3 regions of the Ruegeria sp. AL2 genome follow, and region 1 is predicted to be linked to each of the others. Evidence: riboswitches for the same ligand, from Rfam matches in the RefSeq annotation. Region 1 holds a riboswitch; each other region holds the start of a gene.
What was found. Region 1 has a riboswitch for cobalamin ahead of ACR0ID_RS17775 (DUF4198 domain-containing protein). Riboswitches for the same ligand answer to the same signal wherever they lie in the genome.

Region 1 (4,017 bases):
CCCGCAAGGAAATTGTCCGTGGCAAAGGTCGCGTCGGCTGAGTCGATAGGCTCAAGTGGGGTGTCCAGCGCAATCACCAGCAGCCCGGCATCGCGGGCCTGCTGCACCGCTGGAACGATAGACGACGTATCCGACGCGGTCAGCAGGATACCCTTTGCGCCATCCAGAATGCAGGTTTCAATGGCCTGAACCTGAGTTTCGTGGTCTCCGTCGACTTTGCCGGCAAAGGCTTTCAGCTTCATGCCAAGCTCTTCGGCTTTGGCTGTGGCACCCTCTCTCATTTTAACAAAGAAAGGGTTGGTATCCGTCTTGGTGATCAGGCAAACGGTTTCACCTTCGGCCATTGCACTGCTTGCCATGGCCGTAACCGCCAGCGCCGTGGCGCCTGCAAGTTTCGCAAGTTTCATCGGTAGTCCTCCCAGTTTTCCCAATGCCCGTCCGGGCATACGTTTGATCGGGCGAAAACCGGCCCGATCGAACGTGAAAACCATCACAAGATTCGAATTTCGAGTCAATAAATAAATCACTCTTATTTATTATTGACAGAAAGGAAGGGTTTTTACATTGTCGTCATGAAGGGGATGGCCGTGTCTGCAATGAACTCTCAGGGCAATACTACTGGCGTACGCGAGCCAGACATGCGCGGCACCAACCAAAGTGGAATGCGGGCCCGAAATGAACGGCTTGTCCTGTCACTGGTCCGGCGCCATCAGGCCCTCGCAAAATCTGAAATCGCGCGCATGACCGGCCTGTCGGCGCAGACGGTCTCGGTCATCATGCGCCAGTTGGAGAACGATGGGTTGCTGTTGCGGGGCGAACCGATCCGGGGAAAAGTCGGGCAGCCATCGGTTCCCATGCGCCTGAACCCGGACGGCGCGTATTTCTTTGGGCTCAAAGTCGGGCGGCGTAGTACCGAACTGGTGCTGACGGATTTCCTTGGCAACGTCAGGCACCGCGAACGGCGGACCTATGATTTTCCGACGCCCGAGGCGACATTGAGCTTTTCCACAGAAAGCCTCGACAAAGTGATGGCGTCAATGTCGCCCGAGGCGCGTAGCAGAATCGCGGGCCTTGGGATTGCCATGCCGTTCTACCTTTGGGACTGGGCACAAACACTGCAGGTTCCTCAGGAAAAAATGGATCCGTGGCGTGACGCGGACCTGAAAGGCGCGCTAGCCGCAAGCTATGACGTGCCGGTATTTTTGCAGAACGACGCAACCGCGGCCTGCGGTGCCGAGCTGGTGTTTGGCCCTGCAGAAGGCCCACGAGATTTCCTGTATTTCTATGTCGGCTTCTTCATCGGGGGCGGGGTGGTTCTGAACGGCTCCATCTTTTCAGGGCGGGGAAATGCCGGTGCGCTTGGTCCATTGCCTGTGCCGGACGACGCAGGCGGAGTGAAACCATTGATAGATGTCGCCAGTCTTTATGTGCTGGAGCGCGCAGTTGGTGGGAATGCCGAAACAGCCGGCTCAATCTGGGAAACGACACGGCATTGGGACGTACCGGAAACCCACCTTGAGAATTGGCTGAACCAGGCGGCGTACGGAATCGCCCATGCCATCGTCTCTTCTTGCAGCCTGATCGATTTCGAATGTGTCAAGATTGATGGCTGGATGCCTGCTGATATCAAGGCGCGGCTGGTGGAAAGGGTTGAGCTCAAACTATCCGATATGAACCTGACCGGGCTTGAACGGCCCTTGGTGCTGGCAGGGACGGCGGGCCCGGATGCCCGGTCATTGGGGGCGGCCAGTTTGCCATTGTCGGAAAGATACCTGCTCGAAGGGTAGTTTCACCCCCGAAAAACCCAGACCTGCATCCAAAGCGGATCAACCGGAAAAAGGGCATTGCCCGCTGAACTTTTTGACAGCCAGCGCAATTGATCGTTGACGGATGCCGAAGAAGTCTGGCAAGCCGCTCGGCATGTCCGGTTCCGGGGCGTGCTCTGGAATCAATAGGGAATGCGGTGCGGGCTTTGGCCCAATTCCGCAACTGCACCCGCAACTGTAAGCGGCGAGCAGGGCTGAAGTGCCACTGGAGTTAATCCGGGAAGGCCAGCCCAACGCTTTGACCCGCAAGTCAGGATACCTGCCGGACATGTGCCTTTGACAAGGGCACTCCTAATCGGCGACGGGATGTGCGTCGGAGCAGGATGCTTGAAAAAGCAGCTTGGCTTGGACGTCCCCGCAGTCAAAACGCATCTCGTACCGGGGTTGGTGCGAAGGGACAAGGACGACTATTGATGACCAAGCTGCTTTCTGCAGCCGCTGTGGCGATGGCGCTTCCAGCGATGGCAAATGCGCATTTCCTGCTGGAATACACCTCTGACACCATGATCGACGCACCGGGGAATGTTCCGGTCAAGCTGATCTTCTGGCATCCGTTCTCGAACGGGCATGTCATGGATCTGGACAAGCCGCAGGAATTCTACGTGATCCACAACGGTCAGAAAACCGACCTGCTGGACACTCTGGAACCCGTGCGTTTCACCGGTGGGGAAAACGAAGGCGCGGCATTCAAGGGTTATGTTCCGGTCAAACGGTCGGGCGACTATGTGCTGGTGACAGTTCCCCAGCCCTATTACGAGGGGTCTGAGGATATCTATATCCAGCAGATCGCCAAGGCATTCCTGAACCGCAACGAATTGCCGACCGACTGGATGAACCCGGTGGGCTTGCCGGTTGAGATCATCCCGCTCAACAAACCGACCAACATCATCGCGGGTTCGACCTTTACGGGTCGAGTTATGGCAGAAGGCCAACCGGTTGCGGGTGCCGAGATCGAGATCGAGTACATGGCCGCAGAACCGGACATGGAAAGCACGGCTGCTTCGGCCCCGACCGTCTCGCCGTTGCCGGGTGGTGCATTGGTCGCAACCTCGGATGATAACGGGTATTTCACGTTCGGCGTTCCGAAAGCCGGATATTGGGGTTTTGCAGCGCTCGGCGCCGGTCCCGTGACCGAACACAATGGCAAAGAACTCAGCCAGGACGCGGTCATCTGGATCCGCGCCTGGGATTTGGAGTAACCGTAGATGCATATCGTTGACGGAGCCTTGTCCAACCCGGTCGTGATCGGCGGTGCCGTCGCTGCGGCGGGTGGAATTGCCATGGGCCTCAGGTCGCTGGATCTTGATCGCATCCCCACTGCGGGGGTGCTGTCAGCCAGCTTTTTCGTGGCATCGCTGATCCATGTTCCTATTGGTCCGTCGTCGGTGCACCTGATCCTCAACGGTATGGCCGGGCTTTTGCTGGGGTGGGCCGCATTCCCGGCCCTGTTCGTCGGGCTTTTGCTGCAAGCCGTCTTCTTTGGCTTTGGCGGGTTGACGGTATTGGGGATCAACACCCTGAACATCGCATTGCCCGCGGTTCTGGCCGGACTGATCTTTAGCCGCCTGATCGCCCACGGCTCACCGCTGCAAGGTGCGATATGGGGCGGGGTCGGCGGTGCCTTTGCCATTGCCGCCACAACCGGCATGGTTGCGTTTTCACTGGCCTTGTCCGGGGATGCCTTCCTGCCTGCGGCTAAGATTGTTTTCTTTGCACATATTCCTGTCATGGCGATTGAGGCGATCCTGACCGGGTTCGCGGTTTTGCTGGCGCGCAAGGTCAAGCCCGAGCTGTTTGTCAAACGAGCGGTCGCATGAGGTATCTGGCAATCATTCTGGCGCTGTGCTGCGCACCCCTACCTGCCTTAGCGCATAAGGTCATAGCCGGAGTGTTTAAATCCGGTGACGCCATCGAAGGCGAAATCGGCTTTTCCAACGGCGACATGGCAAGCGATACCGAGGTCATCGTCAACGGCCCGGACGGAGCCGAGCTGGGCCGTATCGTAACAGATGCAGACGGGTTTTTTATCTACACGCCAAACGCGCCGGTGGCCCATACATTCTTTGCAAACCTTGGTGCCGGACATGTGGCCGAGGTCACCATGCCCGCTGCGGATGTCGCCCGGATCATGGGCGTTGAAGCGGAACCTGATACCCCGCCAACAAACGCACCTGCCCAGGCAGCGGCGGTG
Region 2 (4,017 bases), on a different contig from region 1:
GAGCAGCGCGTTGAATGCGCTGGTCGAGAGCATGTGAACCTCGTCGATGATGTAGATCTTGTAGCGTGCACTGGCGGCGCGATAGCGGACACTGTCGATGATCTCGCGGATATCGTTGACGCCGGTACGGCTGGCCGCATCCATTTCCATCACATCGACATGGCGACCTTCCATGATTGCGACGCAATGCTCGCACTGACCGCAAGGCTCGGTTGTCGGTCCTCCGGTTCCATCCGGTCCGATGCAGTTCATGCCTTTGGCGATGATCCGCGCCGTGGTGGTTTTTCCCGTTCCGCGAATGCCGGTCATGATAAAGGCCTGCGCAATCCGGTCGGCCTCGAAGGCGTTTTTTAGGGTGCGCACCATAGCATCTTGACCCACCAGGTCGGCAAAGGTTTCCGGGCGGTATTTGCGGGCGAGAACCTGATAGGCGGGGCTTGGCGTGTCTGTCATGTCTTCTCGCTCGGATTCGGTGCTTCGGCACAGCGTAGTGGCGGCGGCACTCCGCGTCCACTGTGGGGCGTGATGATTTTTTGTTTCAGAAACGGGCTGGTTTCCAACTAAACTGGTCCAGCGGATTTAATGACTCATTTCTTAAAGAGTACCTTGGGGGAGGACGCACTTCATGTCGCAGCTGGTCATTTTTGCTCTGCAGGTCGGAGGCGGAACGCTTGCCCTTACTTCAATGCCCGGGCGTGGCGGGGATTACGTCGGCGATCTGGATATGATTGCGGCTTGGAAACCGGGCCTTGTGATTTCAATGACGACGGATGTTGAAATGCTTCAGGATGGCGCGCAGCACTTTGGCAGCGACATCCAAAGCCGTGCCAGCCGGTGGGTTCACCTGCCGATCGAAGATTTTGGAGCACCGACGCAGGCGGTTCAGAAGGCCTGGCCAGAGGTCAGCGCCACGGCCCGACATGCGCTGTCGGGCGGTGGCCGGGTTCTTGTGCATTGCCGTGGGGGGTGCGGCAGATCCGGGATGATTGTTCTGCGACTGATGGTTGAATGCGGTGAACGCGCCAGCGACGCACTGGACCGCCTGCGGGCCGTGCGCCCCTGCGCTGTCGAAACCGATGCGCAGCTGGCCTGGGCGTCCCGGATCACCCCGGCACAGGTGGAAGTGGGATCAAGCTGACAGCTGCTGGGGTGCGTAGCCGGTTTTCCGGGGCCGGATCGTTGAAACCTCGATCATGGCGCAAGGCGGGTTCGCGACAATGCCCGAGGGCAGCGTGCCGAATGTAGGTCCGAAGATCAAATCGGCATAGGCATCAAGGTCCCGAATTGCCGTATCAGGGTGCGCCCCGCAGAAAACGCGAACGCTGTCGGATCGCGCTCGGATCGTTGCCATGCACCCTTCCGCGCAATGTGACAGCGCGCTGTTGCCTTCAAATTCGAAATCTTCGCTGGTGGCCGAAACCGCCTGCGCCATGGCTTCGGAAATCGAGCGGGCCAGTCGCGCCAAAGCCGGGCAGGTATTGCCCGTCCGCTGGCACACAGTTGCGCTGTATTCGTGTGACTTTGTCTTCCAGATCATCCTGCGCCCTCCGCGCGTGGTGGGCTGGATATTGGGGCAGGTGGGACAGCATCTCGCTGTCAGGACCTGCCCGGACACCCCGCCCGAGTTTCGGTTTCAGTTCCGATGGCAGGTCTCCTGACTTGCGGGTCATTGCTCTGCCGACCTTCCCAGCCCGTGGGCCAGTGGTATTTCGGCATTGCTTACCGCTTACAGTTGCGGGGGCAGTCGCGGACTTGGTTGATATCTGTGTGACCAGACAAACCGCACCGTGTTCCCTTTTCATCCCGACCTCTTGTGGGGGCCGGAAACCATCACACAACCGCTAGCGCCTGATCGCGTTCCGAGTCAAGCCGATCTTTAGGCCGGACGTTTGGTCATGCTGGATGCGGTTTACGTTCCGGCTTAGTTTCGTCGGCATCGAAGGCAGGCAAACCATTGTTTCAGCGAAAGCCGGGGATCATGTTGGATACGGAACAGACGGTGTTGATCGAAGATTTCCGCTTTCCGTCAGGGTCCGTGACCTTGTCGGCGCGGCTGTACCGGCCAGTGGGTGAGCCGGAAACCGTTGTCGTACTTAACAGTGCCACGGGTGTGCCGCGTGACTATTATCAACACTTCGCGCGATGGCTGGCTACCGAGCGGGGGATAGCTTGCCTGACCTATGACTATCGGGACTACGGGCTTTCTTTGGTTGGCCGCCTGAAAGACGCAACTGCAACAATGGCGGATTGGGCGTTGATCGACATGCCAGCGGCACGGGCCGAAATGCGCCGGCGGTTTCAAATGGCGCAGCAGTGGACCATCGGCCATTCCGTCGGTGCGATGCTGGGGCCGGTGCAGCCGGATATCGACCAGATCGACCGAATGATCGGTGTGTGTTCGGGGCTGGTGACTTTGAAAGATCACCCATGGCCCTATCGGGGGCTGGCGGGGCTGTTCTGGTATGGCCATGCACCGCTGATGGTGCGGGCGCTTGGCTATCTGCCTGGCAAAGCAATCGGGTTTGGCTCGGACCTGCCCGCCTCGGTCTACTGGCAATGGCGCAAATGGTGCACAGCTCCTCTTAGCTACGTTCCCGAGATCGGGCAGAATTTGCCTGATGCGCATTGGGGCAGTTCTGGAACAGCTGTGGATCTGTTCACGTTCGAAGACGACCAGATGGTTCCGCCCGAGGCGGTTTGGCGCCTTGCCGATCTGTATGGCCCCGGGGCCAGACGCCACCTTCTGAAGCCTGCCGAATTTGGGCTGCCGGAGATTGGTCACATAGGCGCATTTGCCCGGCGCAATGCAGCGGTCTGGCCGCGCCTGATCGCCTGATCAGACGCGACGCAGGTTTTCCATAACACCTTGCAGCTATGGCCGTTTGCGAAGCTTCTTGTCCTGCATGACACCGCGGACCATCTTGCCGAACGCCTTGTCCCGCGCCCGCGATTGCGCAACGGTTTCCGAGTTTCGCTGATCTTCGCGCCGCAGCTTGCGCCAACGGTCCAGCCGCGCCGGATCAAGAACGCCCTTGCCTATTGCGTTCTGCACGGCACAGCCGGGCTCGGTCTCGTGCTGACAATCCGAAAAGCGGCAGCTTTGGCCAAGCTCTGTGATGTCCGAGAACACGTTGTCGATCCCGTCCTGAGCGTCCAACAAACGCAATGCGCGCATTCCCGGCGTGTCAATCAGCCAGCCACCGTTACCCATCCGGTGCAACGCGCGCACCGTTGTCGTGTGCCTGCCCCGTGCGTCGTCTTCGCGAATTCCAGAGGTGGCGAGGTTTTGATCCGTCATGGCGTTGCTGAGCGTCGTTTTACCCACGCCCGACGACCCGACCAGCGCGCCGGTCTGGCCTTTGGGGCACCATGCCAGAACCTTTTCGATATCTGCCGGGTCCAGCGCATTGATCGCCAGTACCGACAAAAAAGGGTCCAGAGATTGCACTTGTCCCGAGAAACTGCCGGGGTCATCCGACTGGTCAGCTTTCGTCAGGACAACGACAGGATAACATCCGGCCTGATGTGCCAGCGCCAGATAACGTTCCAGCCGGGGCAGGTTGAAATCGGCGTTGCACGAGCTGACGATGAACAACACATCGACATTGGCTGCTATCAGTTGTGTTGCGGCACCTGTACCGGCAGCCCTGCGTTGCAGCAGGCTGCGCCGGTCCAGAATGTGACGCACGCGGTTTTCGGCGTCGGCAAGGACCCAATCCCCAACGGCATATGAACCGGTCGGATTATCCGGTGTCAGCAAAGGGATATCACCATCCGGGCTCAGCCCGATCAGACGGTCCCGATGTACCGATGCGATACGAAAGGGCGTGTCAGAAGGAAAAACCGCATGCTGCGCGGCAAAGTAAGAGGACCATCCCAGGTCCGAAAGCGTATAAGACATTTATCTGCCTGTTTTCAGAAACAGCAATGCCAACGGATGGCATGCGCGCATCCGCAGGTCGTGTGTTCAGGCAGTCCGGTGATTCCGGTGAATCAGAACCAGTCTGCCCGAAGGGT
Region 3 (4,017 bases), on a different contig from region 1:
GACGCCCCCGAGGAAAGCTGTTAAAAACCCAGTCACACCACAGCAAGTATTTGATTTTACTTGAAAAGGCGAGTTGGCGGAGTGGTGACGCAGCGGATTGCAAATCCGTGTACACCGGTTCGATTCCGGTACTCGCCTCCAACAACATCCAAATCGCTGACTTAACCCCGCAGTACACGCGTGCGACGCTCGGTATTTCAAGACGTTCAAGGCCCGCGATTCTGTCGAATTGCGGGCCAGATATGGCGTGTTTTTCGGAACACCTGCCTACCCCTGCTCGTTCAAGGGGCGAGATTTTGTCTGGTATGTGCTTTACGTTCAGGCGCGCCCTTGTGGCACAACCTCGTATCCCGGCTCCTCCGGCTCATCATCCGTCATTTCGGCAGGGAAGCCCGGGGCGGTGATATCCAGGCCGGTTGCCTCTTCCAGCCGCTTGATAATATTTGGTGAAAGCTCGCGTTCGCCATAGCGTGCGATACCATCGTTAAAGATGTTGATCATCACCGGGTTTATTTCCAGCGGCACCCCGGCGCGGTCGGCGACCTCCTGAAACAGACCGATATCCTTCTTCACCAGATCCATGGTGAAGGAAATATCGCGCGACCCGTTCAAGATGACCTGACTTTCGGTTTCGTGCACGAAGGACGTGCCGGACGAGATTTTGATCGCCTCATAGGTCGTGTTCAGATCCATCCCCGCAGCCTTTGCCGTAACCAGTGCTTCGGCGCAGGTGATCAGGTTGGCGGTGGCAAGATAATTGGTCATCACTTTCAGCACCGAGGCCGAGCCCAGTTCGCCGGTGTGCAAAACCCGACGACCCATTGTCGTCAGGAACGGCAGAATTCGTTCAAACGTTTCCCGGTCACAGCCCGCAAAGATCGAGATATTGCCCGTCGCGGCACGGTGGCACCCGCCAGAAACCGGGCAATCGACGGCCGCACCGCCGCGCGATATGACTTCGGCTCCCAGGCGTTTGACTTCGGCCTCGTCCGTGGTCGACATCTCCATCCAGATCTTACCGGGGCCCACTTCGGGCAACATCTCCTGCATGACTGCGTCCGATGCTGCCGGAGACGGCAGACAGGTGATCACCGCATCGCAATCGCGCATCAACTGGGCGGGCCCCTCAGCCGCCTTTGCACCTTTGGCGACAAACTCGGCCACCAGATCCGCGTTCAGGTCATGCACAGTCAGATCAATGCCGTTGCGCAAAAGGGATCCCGAAAGCTTGCCGCCTACGTTACCCAGACCGATAAATCCCACTTTCATATGACGCATCTCCAATTTCGTCGTTTTCCCGTCATGCGACCACATACCGAACACATTCTTCATGCCGCCGAACGACGCCTACAGGTCGCTTTTTTCTCCTTGGCCTATTTGTTGCGCGCGAACCGCTTGACAAGCGGGTCAGCGGTGCCGCATGTCCCTGTCGTTGGTGTCGGCGACAGCCGATGAAAAGGGAATGCGTCAACGGTTCATCCGCTAAACGCAGCCGCCCCCGCGACCGTGACCGGAGAGGATGCCCAATACCACTGGCCTGTGCCGGGAAGGCGGGACATCCGACAGAGCGACCGCTCTGGCATCCGCAAGCCGGGAGACCTGCCAACACCCGAAGTTGAAACCGGGCGGGGTGTTCCGGTGTCGGGTCCATGTGCAGACGTGGTGCCCGCATGAAACCCCGTCCCCCGCGAAGAGGATTTGGGGGGATGAGAGACATGACCGAGAACGAACCGGTAGAGCTACTGGTCTGCACGACTTGCCGCCGGGGTCTGCCCGTCGAGGATGACGCTGAGCGACCCGGCACATTGTTGCACAAGGCCCTGGAACAGGCTGTCCTGCCGGATGGCATCATTCTGAAACCGGTCGAATGCCTTTCGAACTGCGATCAGGGCTGTTCCATCGTGCTTCGGGGCGGGCCGGATCGCTGGACCTTTGTTTACGAGAATCTGAACGAAATCGATCACGTCGATGTCATCATCGATGGCGCGACTAAGTATCTGGCCACAGGCGATGGTCTGGTGAAATGGCGCGACCGTCCTGAACATTTCCGCAAAAACTGCGCCTCGCGCATTCCCCCGATTGGAGCCTGAGATCATGTCGAACCTTGAAAAACTCCCCGTCACTGTGATCACCGGCTTTCTGGGCTCGGGCAAAACCACGCTGGTGCGCCATCTGATGCAGAACCCGCAGGGCAAGCGCCTTGCGATTGTTGTTAACGAGTTTGGCGATGTGGGTGTTGATGGCGACATCCTGAAGTCCTGCGCGATTCCGGAATGCCCTGCGGAAAACATCATGGAACTGGCAAACGGCTGCATCTGCTGCACCGTGGCCGACGATTTCATCCCGACCATCGAGGCGCTGATGGCGCTGGAACCGCGCCCGGATCACATTTTGATCGAAACATCCGGCCTTGCACTGCCCAAACCGCTGCTGAAAGCGTTTGATTGGCCTGATATCCGTTCGAAAATTACCGTTGATGGCGTTATTGCGCTGGCCGATGCCGAGGCCGTGGCCGCCGGTCGCTTTGCTCCGAACGTTGAAGCGGTGGATGCCCAACGGCTGGCTGATGACTCGATCAACCACGAAACACCCTTGTCCGAGGTGTTCGAGGATCAGATCTCGTGCGCGGATATCATCCTGCTGACCAAGCCCGATCTGGCAGGTCCCGAAGGTGTCGCGAAAGCTAAACAGATCATCGCCGCTGAGGCGCCGCGCCCGCTTCCCGTCGTCGAGGTTGCCGAGGGTGTCGTCGACGTTCGTGTCGTGCTTGGCCTTGAGGCTGCCGCCGAAGATGACATGGACGCGCGCCCGTCACATCACGATGGCCATCACGATCATGAGCATGACGATTTCGAAAGCATCATCGTCGAGTTGCCGGAACAGACCGACCCGGCGGAACTGGTTGCCAGGATTGAACGTCTGGCAACTGAGCTGAATATCCTGCGCGTCAAAGGCTATGCCGCCGTCACTGGCAAACCGATGCGCCTGCTGGTTCAGGCTGTCGGCGTACGGGTTCGTCACCAATACGACCGCCCGTGGGAGCCCGGTGAAGAGCGCCGCTCGCGCCTGGTCGTCATTGCCGAACATGACGACATCAAAGAGGCTGAGATCCGTGATATCCTAGTGGGTGTGACCGAGGTTGCCGAGTAAGTCATGCACGTCGTCTTTCGCGAAAGCCACGGGCTCGAGGAAACCGAGACCCCAACCGATCTGGGCCAAAGCCCGGCTGATCTGGTTGTACTGTCCTTTTCCGACAGTGACCTGAGCGCTTTCGCGGCGGGCTGGCATCGCGGCGGCGGACCTGAGGGGCGGATGCCAACCTTGCGACTGGCCAATCTTGCAGCATTGAAACACCCACTGTCCGTCGACACCTATGTTGAACAGACACTTGAAGGCGCAAAGGGCATCCTGATCCGTCTGATCGGTGGCGTGCCCTATTGGTCTTACGGGTTGCAACAGGTTCTGGCACTGGCACAGGCCAAAGGCATCGCGCTGGCCGTTTTACCGGCGGATGGGCGCGAAGACACTCGGTTGGATGAGTATTCGACCCTGCCCCTCTCGACCCTGCGGCGGCTGGCACATCTGTGTGATACCGGCGGAGAAGTCGCCGCGCAGGCCGCATTGGCCCAGATGGCGTTAGCAGCAGGGCTTTATGCCGGCCCGGTGATGGGCGCGAAAACCGTGCCCGAATGCGGTGCGTGGTGCCCGGAACAGGGTGTCATCCCGGTGGATTGCGCGTTCGAGAACGATGCTAAACGCATTCTCGTAACCTTCTACCGCGCTTATCTGACATCAGCAGACACAGCCCCGGTCGCGGCCCTGATCCGCAGCTTGCGCGCCCGCGGGCTCCAGGCGGTGGGTTTGTTCGCCCCGTCGCTCAAGGCCCCGGCCGCTGCCAACTGGCTCAGGGAACAGGTCGTTGCCCTCAGACCATCGGCCATCATCAACGCCACTTCATTCTCGGGTAAGGGCGCGTCTGGCACGTCGCCTCTGGACGCGGCGAATGTGCCGGTGTTT

Region 2: another riboswitch for cobalamin. It lies ahead of ACR0ID_RS16535 (hypothetical protein); the one in region 1 lies ahead of ACR0ID_RS17775 (DUF4198 domain-containing protein).
Region 3: another riboswitch for cobalamin. It lies ahead of ACR0ID_RS00320 (DUF1636 family protein); the one in region 1 lies ahead of ACR0ID_RS17775 (DUF4198 domain-containing protein).

The regions. Positions count from the first base shown of each region.
Region 1 covers NZ_JBQFXM010000022.1:14,277-18,293, forward strand. Annotated here, with positions in the region: gene ACR0ID_RS17765 (substrate-binding domain-containing protein) at 1-407, opposite strand, end outside; gene ACR0ID_RS17770 (ROK family transcriptional regulator) at 597-1,787, shown strand; cobalamin riboswitch at 1,909-2,107, shown strand; gene ACR0ID_RS17775 (DUF4198 domain-containing protein) at 2,240-3,025, shown strand; gene cbiM (cobalt transporter CbiM) at 3,032-3,643, shown strand; gene ACR0ID_RS17785 (cobalt ABC transporter permease) at 3,640-4,017, shown strand, end outside.
Region 2 covers NZ_JBQFXM010000016.1:46,999-51,015, reverse strand. Annotated here, with positions in the region: gene ACR0ID_RS16545 (DNA polymerase III subunit gamma/tau) at 1-453, opposite strand, end outside; gene ACR0ID_RS16540 (protein-tyrosine phosphatase family protein) at 626-1,138, shown strand; gene ACR0ID_RS16535 (hypothetical protein) at 1,130-1,537, opposite strand; cobalamin riboswitch at 1,628-1,846, opposite strand; gene ACR0ID_RS16530 (alpha/beta hydrolase family protein) at 1,979-2,836, shown strand; gene rsgA (ribosome small subunit-dependent GTPase A) at 2,873-3,901, opposite strand.
Region 3 covers NZ_JBQFXM010000001.1:65,369-69,385, reverse strand. Annotated here, with positions in the region: tRNA gene ACR0ID_RS00330 (tRNA-Cys) at 68-141, shown strand; gene ACR0ID_RS00325 (NAD(P)-dependent oxidoreductase) at 319-1,314, opposite strand; cobalamin riboswitch at 1,417-1,621, shown strand; gene ACR0ID_RS00320 (DUF1636 family protein) at 1,716-2,090, shown strand; gene cobW (cobalamin biosynthesis protein CobW) at 2,095-3,150, shown strand; gene cobN (cobaltochelatase subunit CobN) at 3,154-4,017, shown strand, end outside.